2 regions of the Chryseobacillus diguaensis genome follow, and region 2 is predicted to be linked to the other one. Evidence: a T-box and tRNA genes for the amino acid it is inferred to sense, from the RefSeq annotation. Region 2 holds a T-box; the other holds one or more tRNA genes.
The links. A T-box is a leader RNA that pairs with one kind of tRNA and senses whether it is charged. The one in region 2 lies ahead of tyrS (tyrosine--tRNA ligase), so its partner is inferred to be a tRNA-Tyr.
Positions count from the first base shown of each region.

Region 1: it has a tRNA-Tyr gene. The T-box ahead of tyrS (tyrosine--tRNA ligase) is inferred to sense a tRNA for this amino acid. The anticodon was not compared.

Region 1 covers NZ_JBMKNV010000002.1:123-7,726, reverse strand. The annotation lists gene ltrA (group II intron reverse transcriptase/maturase) at 111-1,394, opposite strand; gene ACOT8F_RS02840 (polysaccharide lyase 8 family protein) at 1,937-4,576, opposite strand; gene ACOT8F_RS02835 (hypothetical protein) at 4,906-5,085, opposite strand; tRNA gene ACOT8F_RS02830 (tRNA-Leu) at 5,277-5,358, opposite strand; tRNA gene ACOT8F_RS02825 (tRNA-Cys) at 5,473-5,546, opposite strand; tRNA gene ACOT8F_RS02820 (tRNA-Gly) at 5,556-5,630, opposite strand; tRNA gene ACOT8F_RS02815 (tRNA-Gln) at 5,706-5,780, opposite strand; tRNA gene ACOT8F_RS02810 (tRNA-His) at 5,836-5,911, opposite strand; tRNA gene ACOT8F_RS02805 (tRNA-Trp) at 5,923-5,996, opposite strand; tRNA gene ACOT8F_RS02800 (tRNA-Tyr) at 6,004-6,087, opposite strand; tRNA gene ACOT8F_RS02795 (tRNA-Thr) at 6,101-6,173, opposite strand; tRNA gene ACOT8F_RS02790 (tRNA-Phe) at 6,201-6,276, opposite strand; tRNA gene ACOT8F_RS02785 (tRNA-Asp) at 6,590-6,666, opposite strand; tRNA gene ACOT8F_RS02780 (tRNA-Met) at 6,670-6,746, opposite strand; tRNA gene ACOT8F_RS02775 (tRNA-Val) at 6,784-6,859, opposite strand; tRNA gene ACOT8F_RS02770 (tRNA-Glu) at 7,073-7,147, opposite strand; tRNA gene ACOT8F_RS02765 (tRNA-Ser) at 7,161-7,251, opposite strand; tRNA gene ACOT8F_RS02760 (tRNA-Asn) at 7,256-7,330, opposite strand; rRNA gene rrf (5S ribosomal RNA) at 7,344-7,459, opposite strand.
Region 2 covers NZ_JBMKNV010000003.1:92,899-100,502, forward strand. The annotation lists gene ACOT8F_RS05555 (YjcZ family sporulation protein) at 207-311, shown strand; gene ACOT8F_RS05560 (transglycosylase domain-containing protein) at 747-3,530, opposite strand; T-box leader at 3,660-3,891, shown strand; gene tyrS (tyrosine--tRNA ligase) at 3,948-5,210, shown strand; gene ACOT8F_RS05570 (SDR family oxidoreductase) at 5,384-6,127, opposite strand; gene rpsD (30S ribosomal protein S4) at 6,591-7,193, opposite strand.

The DNA.
Region 1 (7,604 bases), on a different contig from region 2:
ATGAAACAAGTACAAGTTTTTTCACAAACATCGAGTAGGAGGGAGTTATTAACTCCCGACCTCTCACACCACCGTACGTACGGATCCGTATACGGCGGTTCAATTTTATTCTAGGCATGTACTTTCATGTAGTGTTGCACCCCAGAGACTAGCCCAAATGCAGCTAGTCTCTTGTTTGTTATGGTCATGGTCAGAATCCACGAGTAGGCAGTGCGAGCTGCCCCTTTGCTTGTGTGGCTATTTTTGTATGCCTCAAGTCTGTTCATCCCCAATTTGATCAGGTTCTTGCGGCGATTCTTAGCTGTCTTCCATTTCTTCCATATGCACATTCTAAGTCGGAATCGTGTATGGGAGTCGATGTTTTCAAGGAGCTTTTTCATATAACCTATTTTAAAGTAGTTGATCCAGCCTCTGAGTAGTTGGTTAATCCGCTCAACCTGATACTTCGTATCCACGCTCCAATTCTTCCTAGTCAATTGTTTTAGTTTATACTTAATGTTTTCCACCGCCTTTTGATGCGGTTTCGTTTTGTATAAATCTGTTTGGAAGTCTCTAAAGAAGCCAAAGCCCAAGAACTTCATATTGGGATCATTCGGTTTGGTGATTCTCGATTTGTTGGCGTTGACGATGAGACCTAGTTTCTCTTCAATGAATCTTGTCACAGATCTCATCACCCGTCTGGCTGCCATTTCACTCTTGACCATGATGATACAATCATCTGCATATCTCACGAACTTTAGCCCGCGGTTTTCAAGTTCCCGATCTAGTTCATTGAGCATTATGTTGCTAAGTAGAGGAGATAAGTTTCCACCTTGTGGTGTTCCTATTATGGTTTCTTTGTACTCATCGTTTATTTGGACGCCGCTTACTAGGAATTTTCGGATGAGTGATATAACATCTCCATCGTCCACCGTTCTTGAGACGAGGTTCATCAGCCGGTCGTGGTGGACGGTGTCAAAGAAACGTTCCAGGTCTATATCTACAATCCAGTCATAACCATCGTTCATGAATTCCAATGCCTTCACAATAGCCATTTCAGCATAGCGATTTGGCCTGAATCCGTAGCTATTCTCACTGAATCCCTTATCAAATATAGGGGTGAGGACTTGTGCTATGGCTTGTTGAATGACTCGGTCGGTTACGGTCGGTATCCCTAAAAGTCGAACCCCGCCAATTGGTTTGGGGATCTCTACTCTTAGTACTGGTTGGGGTTGGTATTTCCTTTGTCGGATTAGACGGATCATTTCATCCTTGTTCTTCACCAAATGTTTCTCCAGTTCTTCCACATTCATTCCGTCGACCCCGGCAGCACCCTTATTTCGTTTTACTTGTTTAAATGCTTGGTTAAGGTTATCTCTATTGAGAATTTCCTCTAATAAATTCCTTTCGTACATGCCTGTTATTTCCTTTCCTTCTCGTAGAGTCGGTATCCACTTTCTCGCCTTTCGCCAGTGGTCTATTTCCTCTCCCAATCGAGATTTCTATAACGATAAAATTGTTCAGCCCTTCGCTCCTTCTAACTTTCATTAGATATCTTTACTACTACGGCTTCTGCTGACTTCTCATGATCCAGTCCTGTATCACTACAGGATTTTGGTGTAGACCCATGAGATCTCCCCAGTTAAGGTGCGAACTCTTTCCCTCCATCTATCTGCCATATATACAACGTATGATACAGTAGCTATGGGACTTTAACTTCTTTTGCAGTCTTATCCTCATACGTTGCCTCTTATATGATTTCTGTTCGTCAGACCAGAGGTTTGCCTCGAGCTTCCTTCAGATTCCACGTCACCATGGACACCCTTGCTTTTGGCTATGTACTTACCGCTACGTAAGGTCGTACTCGGGACTTTCACCCGTTAGAGTTCGCCCATGCTGGGCGAACAAAAAGACCCCGGCTTCATGCCGAAGTCTTTCTTCTAGGAAGATTCCCCTTTTAATCCTTCGTAGTCAGTTTGATTTCATAGCTCTTTCCATCATGATTGGACGAATCTATATGGATGAGTGCCTTTTTACTGGATACAGATGTTTTTACCCCTTCACTTTCTTCCAGTACACTAGGATGTGGAAGGTCTATTTCCAGCTTCATTTTATTTAGCCGTAAGGTAGGATCTGAAACGGCAATCGTTACCGTGTTTCCGTCACTTTTCACAAGAATGGATGCTTGGTTATAAGAAGATAGATTGGCTGCCGTTGTCTTTTTATCACCAAAGAAATTGAATCCTTTTAGCTTAAGTGCTGTATTCTCAACGGCATGAACATTTTCTGTATTGGCCAGTATTTTTATAGTTGGCTTATCAGCATATTCTTTCGTTTTGGCTTCATCAAAGTTCGGAAGAATCACATACGCATATTTTGCTTGCTGTGGATTTTTTCCGTGATCCATTCCTAATGTAAAATAATTTTTTGTAACCTTTGTGTCAGGGTTGGATGTACGGACTTTCTGCAGACTGTCTGTTACGGTATTTTTAGAAACATTGATTTCAGAAGCCTCTGGAAAGTAGTACCCTGCTTGAGTTCCTTTTCCATCTGTTTTAAAGTTAATCCATTTTAAGTTGTATTCTCCATTAGCCGGATTGAATAATTTCTCATTTTCATAAGTCTCTCCAGCAATAGTACTTGTTTCGTTTGTATCAAACATTCGATTATCAATCGTTGAAATAACATCTCTCCCCAATTGATCCCTTATATTCGAACCCATTAAAACAATTTCATCATCAAACATAAAGACTGATTTATTGGCATCTGCGTTTTTATATACGACAAAGTCATCTGGTAATATCCCAGCCTGCTTATCCTTATAGCCGATTTCATCTCCAAGCTGAATTCCCGATATCCCATATTTACCAAGCTTTACCCCGCCTGAATATTGATTGGTGCCTGCCGGAAAATACACATATTTGTTCTCAGACTCTGAGGAGACATCAAAATTTAATGGATGGTTCGTATTTTCATAAAAGAGCTTTCCGTATAACTCGGGAATGGTTTTTCTCTCTTCTACTGGGACAGTTGTTCCTGGAAGCTTAAGAGGGTCTATTGTGGCTAAATAATTAGCTCCAAATGATTTTGTTTGATCTCTCCCTGACAAATACAAATAGTAGCCGCCATCACTTTGAAACCATGGCATTAAATTTTCTCCGCTCATATATTCATACTTGCTGATTCGATCAGAACTTCTTGAAACCGCGAAGGCGTAGGAATTTCGAATATGAACGGTTTTATCCATCATATTAAAATTATAGTGATCATCATCAATTAAATTTTTAGGAGCTACATTAGGATCCTGCATGATTTGATTGAAGTCAGCGATTGAGCGAAGAGAACTAAACGACCCAGTAGAAAAATTTCCTTTTATTGAAGAAACGATATATTTAATATAAGATTGCATCTCTTTACGATCAGTATCACTAAGGTTTCTGCTCAAATCAACAATTGCTTCAACAATATTATATACATCCTGATATCCAGTGCCTGTCCTTGAAACGGCTCTACCCTTAACTATTTCCATCATATAGCCCTCAAAAATAACGGGTGCAAAGCCTTTATAAATCCACTCTTTTACAGTCGGCACCAAAATTTCTTTCGGATCATAAATACTGCCGTTAAGAATATTCATCGTTTGGATGATGCGATTTAACAATACTTTTCCATATGAACCTGTATAGGCAACCGAAGCATGCTGGATAAAAGAACCGTCATCATAAAATCCGTCGGTATTACCATTAATGAGATGATTAGGATCAGTCGTTTTAAAAACAGTCATGATATTGTCTACTGCCTTTGTTACCCTGTCTTCGCTATCAATCAATGCACCTTGTATGATTCGATTTGTTGCAATATCCGCAAGGTTGGCACCTCTATGAAAGCGTGATGCTAAATCGATATCCCCATTTTTCCCGTTCCTCAAGTATTTGTCTATTGAATCAATATAAGCATCTATCAAATAAGGTTTATAGCTTTTGATTTCATCTTCCAAGAGAAGCAGCGTTTTAGTGATGCTCGTTGGTATGCCAATCTCCCATGCATACCAATTTCCATAATATCCTTTTTCCTGATTCTCAAAGAAGTTGGTGTAGAGCCAATCAAGGCCATCGATTACTTTCTTAATGGCTTCTTGATTATTGTATAAATTGACTCCGCTTAACCCCGGTCTTTTATAAGTTTTCGCAGCAAGAGCTATTTGATATAAATACAAATAAGAATTGCTTAAATTCGTTTCATTCGTTCCAAGCGGAGTGTCCTTAAATAATGAGGTCTCCTCTCCATTAACTCTGTTTTCTAAAGGAATAAGGGAAGATAGACGTGAATTAGCTGTATTCTGGACGGAATTTATTTTGCTATCGAGCATGGGACTGCTGTTTAAACTTTCATTTCCTGCAAGATAATCTTTGTAATTCATTTTCAATTGATTCATTTGAGCAGCAGCATCCTCAATACTTATATTCTTACCATTTAATTGTACTGGGTTTGGCTTTGCAAAAGCGTGGACAGCTGAATGAGATTCAGAGATTGGAAGCGTAAGGAAGGCGGTCAATGTTACGGAAGAAACTATTAACTTATTATAATTCTTTTTCAATACGACACATCCTTTAAAATTTTTAAAACGAAAATCAACACTTTTCGAATTATGCCGGATTCTAAAGGTGTGCTTGCCTATTTAGTTGTGTAGAAAATTCGCAGGGATAAGAGAGATGATTGCAGGCAAACGGTGAATCTAAGTTAAATTTACTACCTTTTGTCATAATTTGCAAGCGTTTTCAATATTTTCCAAGAAATTTTTCCCAGTTGCTAGTTTCACACAAAAGGCAGTTGGCAAAATAAATCGACCTGCAAAATGGTTCTATCGGAAGTCGATTGAATACCAAACCAAAAAATCAGTGAAACTTGCTGCTCTAGTATAGTACACTATCTTTTTAAAGGAACATCGCCGTTTTCTGACTGTGGATGGGATGCATACTCCGATGTTTTCTTTCTCGAAGGCTTTACAAGCCTAATAAACAGCTTTACAAGAAGTACAGCGACTAAGATCAAGAGGATAATACCAACTGCATAGCCAATAAAATGTCCGATTGCATAAGAACTCATTTTGAATCATCTCCTGTTAAATAATCGAGTAAAAATAATAGCGGATTTCCTTTTACCTTTTTAGAATTCAGCTTTTAAGTGAATAACTATTCTTTTCCTTATAAAATGAATGAAAGACACTCCAGCGGATTATTTTTAATCACAAAAAAATCACTTCTCACAACGTGAGAAGCGATTTTTAACGGTTATGATACCGGTGGCCGGGGTCGAACCGGCACTCCAGAAGGAACACGATTTTGAGTCGTGCGCGTCTGCCAATTCCGCCACACCGGCATAGTGGGCATTTGGTGCCGAGAGCCTGACTGAATTGTCAAGGCGATTTTACAACCGCAGGATGTTTTATCCTGTGTATTCCAATTTATGAACCTCTAAGAAGGTTTAAGATATTGGAGGCGGCACCCGGATTCGAACCGGGGGTAAAGGAGTTGCAGTCCTCTGCCTTACCACTTGGCTATGCCGCCAGCACTCGTTGGAGCGGAAGACGGGATTCGAACCCGCGACCCCCACCTTGGCAAGGTGGTGTTCTACCACTGAACTACTTCCGCATTTGCACCAAATAATTGGTTTCTGTATTAGCCTATGCAGCAATCAGAAATTGTTGCTTGGCATTTGAATGAAAATGGCTGGGCTAGCTGGATTCGAACCAGCGCATGACGGAGTCAAAGTCCGTTGCCTTACCGCTTGGCTATAGCCCATTGTTATGCTGTTATGTAAGGAGTGATTAAATCCATTATGTTTAAAAATAAATAATGGGGCGATTGATGGGAATCGAACCCACGAATACCAGAGCCACAATCTGGCGTGTTAACCACTTCACCACAACCGCCATAATTTAATTGGCAGGGGCAGTAGGAATCGAACCCACACCGGAGGTTTTGGAGACCTCTGTTCTACCGTTAAACTATGCCCCTATACAAATGGTGGAGGGGGGCAGATTCGAACTGCCGAACCCGAAGGAGCGGATTTACAGTCCGCCGCGTTTAGCCACTTCGCTACCCCTCCGTATGAAAAACAGTGCCGGCAAGAGGACTTGAACCCCCAACCTACTGATTACAAGTCAGTTGCTCTACCAATTGAGCTACACCGGCAAATAGTTAAGTGATACTATTTTAAAATGGTGGCTCGGGACGGAATCGAACCGCCGACACATGGATTTTCAGTCCATTGCTCTACCGACTGAGCTACCGAGCCATATAAAATGAGTGATACTATTAAGTTCCTTCTTGCTGGCAATCGCCCAAATCTTAGGATGTTTAGCCAAGCAGCACTCGATTTGTGCGCTGAAGCATCGCTTCGCAGCTTATTCGAACGTGCTCTACCGACTGAGCTACCGAGCCATCTAAGTTTCTGCTTCCACTAAGCTTCGAATCTCTTCGTCAGCTAGCTTCATCGATCGCATCCTCACGTATTTCATATACGCTCCGGTGCTCAATCAGTCGCTTCCTCGACCTTCTCGCTTATTGAAACCCTCTTACATTTTACTTAATTCTCATTTGAAAATCAATGGCGGTCCGGACGGGACTCGAACCCGCGACCTCCTGCGTGACAGGCAGGCATTCTAACCAACTGAACTACCGGACCATTTGGTTGCGGGGACAGGATTTGAACCTGCGACCTTCGGGTTATGAGCCCGACGAGCTACCAGACTGCTCCACCCCGCGATAATATGCTATTTCACTCAAGATCAAGAGTCCTGAGTGGTGGAGGATGACGGGATCGAACCGCCGACCCTCTGCTTGTAAGGCAGATGCTCTCCCAGCTGAGCTAATCCTCCATAATTACGGCTTTTGAAAGCGGCGCATTTCGTTGTCATCTTCGCTCACTCACATCCTCACGTACTAAGGTACGCTCCAGTGTTCGCTCCCTCGATTCCTACAACTGCTTGCTTCTCAAAACCCTCGTCTCTATTGAAAGAGATTTAAGTGCTACAGCTGCTTGATGAGCTGTTTTTCTTGCTGATTGGCTTTTAACCGTTTAAGTTTAAGATTGGTGACCCCTACGGGATTCGAACCCGTGTTACCGCCGTGAAAGGGCGGTGTCTTAACCGCTTGACCAAGGGGCCATTAAAAGTATTATGGCGGAGAGCGGGGGATTCGAACCCCCGATACGCTTATGACGTATACACGATTTCCAATCGTGCTCCTTCGGCCACTCGGACAGCTCTCCATAATGGCTCCGCAGGCAGGACTCGAACCTGCGACCGATCGGTTAACAGCCGATAGCTCTACCACTGAGCTACTGCGGAATAATCTTATCTTGCCCGGCGATGTCCTACTCTCACAGGGGGAAACCCCCAACTACCATCGGCGCTGAAGAGCTTAACTTCCGTGTTCGGTATGGGAACGGGTGTGACCTCTTCGCCATCATCACCAGACAATTTAAAAAGTGACAAGATTAATTATATAATTTTAGAGAGAAAAATCAATACTTTTTTTGAAAAATTATTCTCTCAAAACCAGATAACACAGTTCACAAGTTTTCACAGGAGAACACTTCCGTGTTCCTTCTTTTGGATATCA
Region 2 (7,604 bases):
CCATCAAGCTATGCAAGCAAAACCTTTACCTCATTATGATGAACAAGGGGTCCTCAAATTTCCGCTGAATGTTATTGAATCATTCCTTGCGAAAACAGCTTTAGTAAAAGGTTCATAGCAAAAAAAAGAAAAACTGGTCATCTAACAGTTACCTGCTATCCGTATTTCCATACAATATGGTGATAACAATGAGAGGAGGATGGAAAATGGGCGATGGAGGCGGATATGGCAGCGGTTTTGCTCTTGTCGTTGTTCTTTTCATTTTGTTAATCATTATCGGCGCATCTTTTATGGGCGGATATGGTTACTAATAAATGAGATAAATAAACATGAGGAAGCTCTTTCTGACGAAAGGGCTTTTTTTCGTTTTTTTAGACTATTTGAAGGTGGCTGGTTGTATTTTCGGTTATTCCGCTCTTAGAATGTTTTAGGGACTCATATGTTAAACACGCTCTTAAAAAGCAGTCAGCGCTCATAAGATCAAATATCCGCTCTTAAAATGCTGTCAGCGCTCATAAGATCAAATATCGCTCTTAAAATGCTGTCAGCGCTAATAAGAGTTCGTATATCCGCTCATAACCCCTTTTTTTTGCCAAAGAACACCTTTATCCCACTTATAATCGCTATTTTTTCATCTTCAAACACTAAATTCTGGCATTACGTAATAATTCCACCAGCATTCCTCTCCATTCCTAATGAAAACTGAAAGCAAGATCCTTATCCTTACCCTAATAAACCGGCAGAACCTACTGGCCAACCGGCGCTGTACCTATCGCAGCCTGTCCTTGGTTATCTCCTGAAGAGGATTCAGGCGGTGTATACAAGCTCCCTGCTGTGAAGGAGGAAGGCTCCGATTCATTTCCCTCAGCATCAACAGCTGTGACGTAATAGATGGCTCTTGCCGTTCCGACTGAAAGAGAAGGCTGTTCATCTGCAGGAAGACTGCCTATTTTGACAAAATGGCCGCTTCCGTTAGGATCAGAATAAACTCTGTACCCGATAAGGTCTGATTCTTTTCCAGTGCTCCATATTAGGGAGGCACCGCTAAAGCGAATCCCGGTCACAGGAGAAGGAACTTTGCCATCGTCTAAAATGGTTCCGCCTTCTGACACGATAAGCCGGCTCCACTCCGGGTTATTCGGAAAAAGTGTTTCCAGGTCACTGGCAGATTTAATGCCGTACCGCTCTAATAATGATTCTTTTACCATCACTCCTTCTCTTAAAAATTCAGAAGGCAAGTTTGAAGAGGCCGGAAAAGCCTTGCCGTTAACTGTGAAGTAGCGTCCTTTTATCAGACTGTCATCTGGTTTGACAGGAACATGCTGAGAATCGAACAAGTCTGTTTTTTCAAGGCCTGCCTCTCTGCAAAGGTTCGAGGAAAGCTCTCCTGAAATGGAGCAAAATGTACGGGACACAATCCCTTTTGGCATTTTAAAGGATTTTTTCGCTGCACCGATTTCAGGTTCTGCTTTATAGGCAGCGTTCATCAGTTTTGCCCAGATACCAAGGCTTTTCTGACTATATGTTTCCCTGGGAAGGGGTTTCGGTGAATCGTACCCAATCCATGTTCCGAAAGTTACAGCGGGATTTGATGCAACAAACCAGGCATCATCATAATTCTGGGCTGTACCAGTTTTTCCGGCCCAGTCAGATTTTAAGGAAAGTTTATTTAAAAGAGATCTGGCTGTTCCTTCTTTAATCACATCCCTCATCATATCAAGTGTTAAATAAGCGGTTTGAGGGGTGAAAACACGGATTTCCTTTTTTTGATGCTGATAAATTGGTGTTCCGTCGGCACTTTCAATCTTTTCAATCAAGTAAGCATCTTTAAAGCTGCCGCCATTCGCAAAAGTAGTGTATGCGTTAACATTTTCTTCTACTGTAATCCCTGCATGCATCGCTCCAATTGAGAGTGAATCATTTTCTTTATCTTCAGCAGTTAAAGAAGTGATTCCCATTTTCTCAAGAAAAGTGACGGGTTTCGATGCCTTAATTTCTTTATAAGTATTTACGGCTGCCATGTTATAGGATTTTGCTAGTGCTTTTCTTGCACTGACTAGTCCGTGAATAGCTTTGTCATAATTGTTTGGATTATATCCTTTAGTCGGAAAATCAGGAATAACAGTTCCCGGCTGAATAACGCCTTCTTCAATAGCAGGCCCGTAGACGAGAAGAGGTTTCATCGTTGAACCGATTGATCTGAGGGAAGAGGTAGCATGGTTCAGCTGCTCCCGCTCATGATCTCGGCCTCCAACGAAGCTGAGAATTTTTCCTGTTGAATTTTCAATCATCATGGCTCCCACTTCAACTGGTTCCATAACCCTTATTTTCTTGCCTGTGTCCGGGTCCCGTTTCCAAGCCGGAAGGGAACGGCCATAATTATGATAGTCTTTTGCTGCCTGCTGCATGTTTTCAAAGATGTCTTTATGGATCGTTGTATAAATTCTATATCCATTTTGTTTTAGTTGTTTATCTGCGAGAGCTTTGTATTCTGCCAGCTGCTCCTTATGTTTATATAAATCTGAAAGGCTGTAGCCGCTTTCTTTTGCAATGTTTTCTAACAGAATCATTTTAGCGCGCTTTTCAATTTCAGAAGTAAGCCAAGGGTATTTTTCTGAAGCTGTTTCTCTTTTTTTCAGCAGGTGGCTTTTTACATCAAAAGCAAGACTTTTATTGAGCTCTTGTTCTGTAATGAAGCCTTGCTGGTACATTCTTCTAAGTACAGTTTTCATGCGGCTGATACCAGGGGATAGATCCTGTTTAATTTCTCCTTTATTCGTAAAAGGAGTGTATCCGAAAGGGCTTTGAGGCAGCCCTGCAATGAAGGCGGCTTCAGGCAGAGACAGGTTTTTCGCATTCATTCCGAATATACCCTGGGCTGCTGTTTGAACACCGGCTATATTTCTCCCCGAACGATCTCTGCCCATGTCAGCAATATTTAAGTAAGCTTCCAGAATTTCTTTTTTATCGAAAAACTTTTCCAGTCGTAAGGCGAGAAGAAGTTCTTTTGCTTTTCGATCGAAGGAAACCTCGTTAGTGAGAATCTGATTTTTGATCAGCTGCTGAGTTAAAGTGCTTCCGCCGCTTTTTACAGGAGAATTGGTAACCTCCTGAAAAATAGCGCGCATGACTGCTTTCGGCACAATACCGTTATGCTGATAGAAATATTGGTCCTCTGTTGCTATAACGGCATTTATTAAAACGGGAGAAATGTGATAGAGCTTCACTTCTTTCCGTTCAAGATCACTATTCAGTTTTCCCATGTAGGATGTATCATCAAAAAAGATTTCTGATGTTTCTTCATAATTGTAAATGTCTTTTTTCATTTCAGCATAGCCCCTTATGCGCTCATTCTTAACCAAAGAGGCAAAATAGCCAGCTCCCATTCCTCCAGCAAAGGAGAAGCCAACAAGAGCCATAACGACAAAAATAAGGAAAACGTTCCAAATAACCCCGTATGAAATGCGAAGGATCTTCTGTGTATTTTCCTTTGGTATGACCTTATTCATCCATTTATCCCATAGCCCCATAGCATCCATCTCCCTAGAAAAACTAATTATTATAGCATAAATCGACTGAATATTTACTTGTTTTCAAAAATTCATTCTTTTGCTAATTTGACAAAAGAAAATATATATGATAAAAATTCAATATCTGAATATACAGCGTTGAATGGAACAAGTAGCGGCATTTCCCTGTTTTAGAGAGCTGATGGATGGTGCAAATCAGTACAAAAATGACCCGCGAATTACACCCAGGAGCTTCTTTTGCAAAGGTTTTAGACCCTAGTGAAAGACGGTAGAACCGTTAACACATTAAGCGAAGAATAGTGAGCCTTGATGGGCTTTTATTCTTTAGTAGGGTGGTACCGCGAATATTTTCGTCCCTTCATTTTATATGAAGGGGCGTTTTTATTTTTAATCAAAACGTGAGGGAGTATGAAAAAAATGAATAATTTATTGCATGACTTGCAGTTCAGGGGACTTGTAAATCAAATTACGGATGAAGAAGGGCTTATCAATCTTTTAAATAAAGAAAGCATTAAATTGTATGGAGGGTTCGATCCCACGGCAGACAGCCTTCATATCGGGCATATGCTTCCTATTTTAACGCTGAAACGATTCCAGGAAGCTGGCCATTCTCCAATTGCTTTAGTTGGAGGAGGGACGGGACTGATCGGTGACCCGAGCGGAAAAAAAGCTGAGAGAACGTTGAACACTGAAGATATTGTTGTGGAATGGTCTAATCGCATTAAAAGCCAGCTATCCCGTTTTCTTGACTTTGAAGCAAAAGAAAATCCCGCTATTGTTGCGAACAATTATGATTGGATCGGACCTTTGGATGTAATCGGCTTTTTAAGGGATGTTGGTAAAAACTTCGGCATAAATTATATGCTGGCTAAAGACTCTGTTCAGTCAAGAATAGAATCGGGCATCTCCTTTACGGAATTCAGCTACATGATTCTTCAGTCTTATGATTTTCTGAAGCTGTACCAAACTGAAAACTGCAAACTCCAAATTGGAGGAAGCGACCAATGGGGGAACATCACTGCTGGCCTGGAGCTGATCCGGAAAACGGAAGAGGAGGCCAAAGCATTTGGATTAACGATTCCTCTAGTGACAAAAGCTGATGGTACAAAGTTTGGTAAAACGGAAGGCGGAGCTGTTTGGCTTGATAAAGAAAAAACCTCTCCATATGAGTTTTACCAATTCTGGATTAATACCGATGACAGAGATGTTGTGAAATACCTGAAATTCTTTACATTCCTTTCCCATGAAGAGATCAATCAGCTTGAGAAGGAAGTTCAGGAAGCGCCGGAAAAACGCACAGCGCATAAGATGCTTGCTGAAGAAGTGACCCGGATGGTTCATGGTGAAGAGGCATTGCAGCAGGCAATTAAAATTTCAGCGGCATTATTTAGCGGAGATTTAAAAAAATTGACTGGTTCTGAGATTAAGCAAGGGTTTAAAGATGTTCCTACTATTGAACTTTCTTCAGATGATAAAAACCTGGTTGATTTGCTCGTTGAAGCAAAAATCTCTCCATCCAAGCGCCAGGCTCGTGAAGATATAACAAATGGTGCAATCTACGTGAATGGGGAAAGAAGACAGGAAACGGACACGATGATAACAGCAGAGGACAGGATTGATGGAGAATTCACCATCATCAGACGCGGAAAGAAAAAATACACGATGATTCAATACAGCTAATGAGGAAGAGGGACTGCAATTTATGCAGTCCCTCTTTTATAAAGGCTCTTTTCTTGGCTCTATAATATTTGTTGGGGTTGAGAAACAATTTCAACATAAAACACGCAGCCACCAATATCTTAATAAATGATTTCAGAAAAGCACCTAAAAAATTTAGTAACTTTCGCAAGAAGTTATTCAATTATGTTTTTCGCTGCTTGGTACATTTTCTCTACGTGTTCGTCGACTTCATCCCGTGACATGCGTAAGCGATTCACAGAACTACCATATCCGATTTCCATTTTACCCTCTTCTAATCCTTTGAAAATGCCATCTGCGAAAGCATCTAATGGTTCTCCAGTCATATGCAATCCTGCTGCTCCGCCTAAATCTGTATTCACAGCCGGAGGAGCAACTTCAATGACTTCTACAGACGTATCAGAAAGTTGGTGTCTGAGACTCATTGTAAAGGAATGAAGCGCTGCTTTCGTTGCTGAATATATAGGAGCAATCACAAATGGAGTAAAAGCTAACCCAGATGTCACGTTAATAATAGTTGCCTCTTCTTTTGCCGCAAAAAATGGAGCGAATAACATAGATAGCTGCAACGGTGCTTCTAGATTGGTTGTGATTTCTTTACTGAAATAACTCCAATCCCAATCGTTCTTCGAGTCCGCTTTTAACACGTTAAAACGTTGCTGGATCCCTGCATTGTTAATTAACACATTCACATCCGGATAGTTGGATGTTACCCAATCAAACAATGCTACACGCTCTGATTCAATAGCCAAATCACTTACACGAGTAATCAGTCTCGGGAATTTTTCTTTCGCGTTTTGGAGTACCTTTTCACGTCGTCCACACACAATGACTTTATTTCCAGCCTTTATAAAGCGTTCCGCGAAAGCCAATCCTATTCCAGCACTTCCGAACTTCATTTGGAGACCTCCAAATTTAATTGTCGACAGGACTATCATACGACTTAAACTGCGGTTTAAGTCAACAAAAAAATCCAAAAAAATTTTTTCAAAAGAAACTTTTCTTAGAATACATAACAAATATTGTGAAAAGGTGTACTTAAAGTAAACCAAATTCTTAGGAGAGTTTATAGATAAAGATTGATTGGAACTGGAAAGAAGCTGACGAATTAGAGTTATTGAGAAAATGGAATGATGCAAAAAACTAGATGTTTTCTCAATGGCAAAAGGACCAACAAGACCTAAAAAAAGGTAAAAATTCGTTATTGTAATAACGGAGTGCTTTAACAAAATAAAATATGCATGTTTTTATGCATTACTTGCGTATTGTTCTATATTGCGGAAATAAAATAAAAAACCCTAGAGCCATTGAAATATCAAGGTTTCTAGGGTTTTTACAATTGCTATTTAATAAGCAAATTAATTAACGTGAGTAGAACTCTACGATAAGAGATTCGTTGATTTCAGCTGGCAATTCAGAACGCTCAGGAAGACGAGTGTAAGTTCCTTCAAGTTTATCAGCATCGAAAGTAAGGTATTCAGGTACGAAGTTGCTTACTTCTACAGCTTCCTTAACGATGTCAAGGTTGCGTGATTTTTCACGAAGTGAAATTGTTTGACCAGTTTTTACTTGGAAAGATGGGATATCTACGCGCTGTCCATCAACAAGAATGTGGCCGTGGTTTACCAATTGGCGAGCTTGGCGGCGTGTACGTGCCAAACCTAAACGATAAACAACGTTGTCAAGGCGAGACTCAAGAAGAGCCATGAAGATTTCACCAAGGATGCCAGGCATTTTGCCTGCTTTAACGAATGTATTACGGAATTGACGTTCGTTCATTCCGTACATGTGACGAAGTTTTTGTTTTTCTTGCAATTGTAAACCATATTCGGAAAGTTTTTTACGCTGTCCTGGACCATGTTGTCCTGGAGCGTAAGGGCGTTTTTCCAATTCTTTACCTGTTCCAGTAAGCGAGATTCCCAAACGACGGGATAATTTCCAGCTTGGACCTGTATAACGAGCCATGAATGACTCCTCCTCTTTGTTTTTATTTGGCATAAAATAAAAACAGAACTGACCCTTGCAAGCACGGTCATTTTGTTTTCATGCATCATCGCTCCAGCAGCTGGGAGTTACGCGATGCACCTCATACAGTGAAGTACGGGAACAAAATGATTCCATTGCTGCAGACTCAATAGGCTGCGCTATTTTACACAAATTCCATTATATGATTATAAGAATTGAAAGTCAAGGGAAGTTTTTATTTCATATGCATGCTGAATCTATTTACAAGCAAGCAATTATGCTATAATAACGTTATGAGCATATCTTCATATTTTTGCATTTAACTAACTGTGGGTGAGATCATTAAAATGGAAGACATAAAATACATACTTCCCAGAATAAATAGTTTGTTTTTTGAGTGTTTAACCCGTG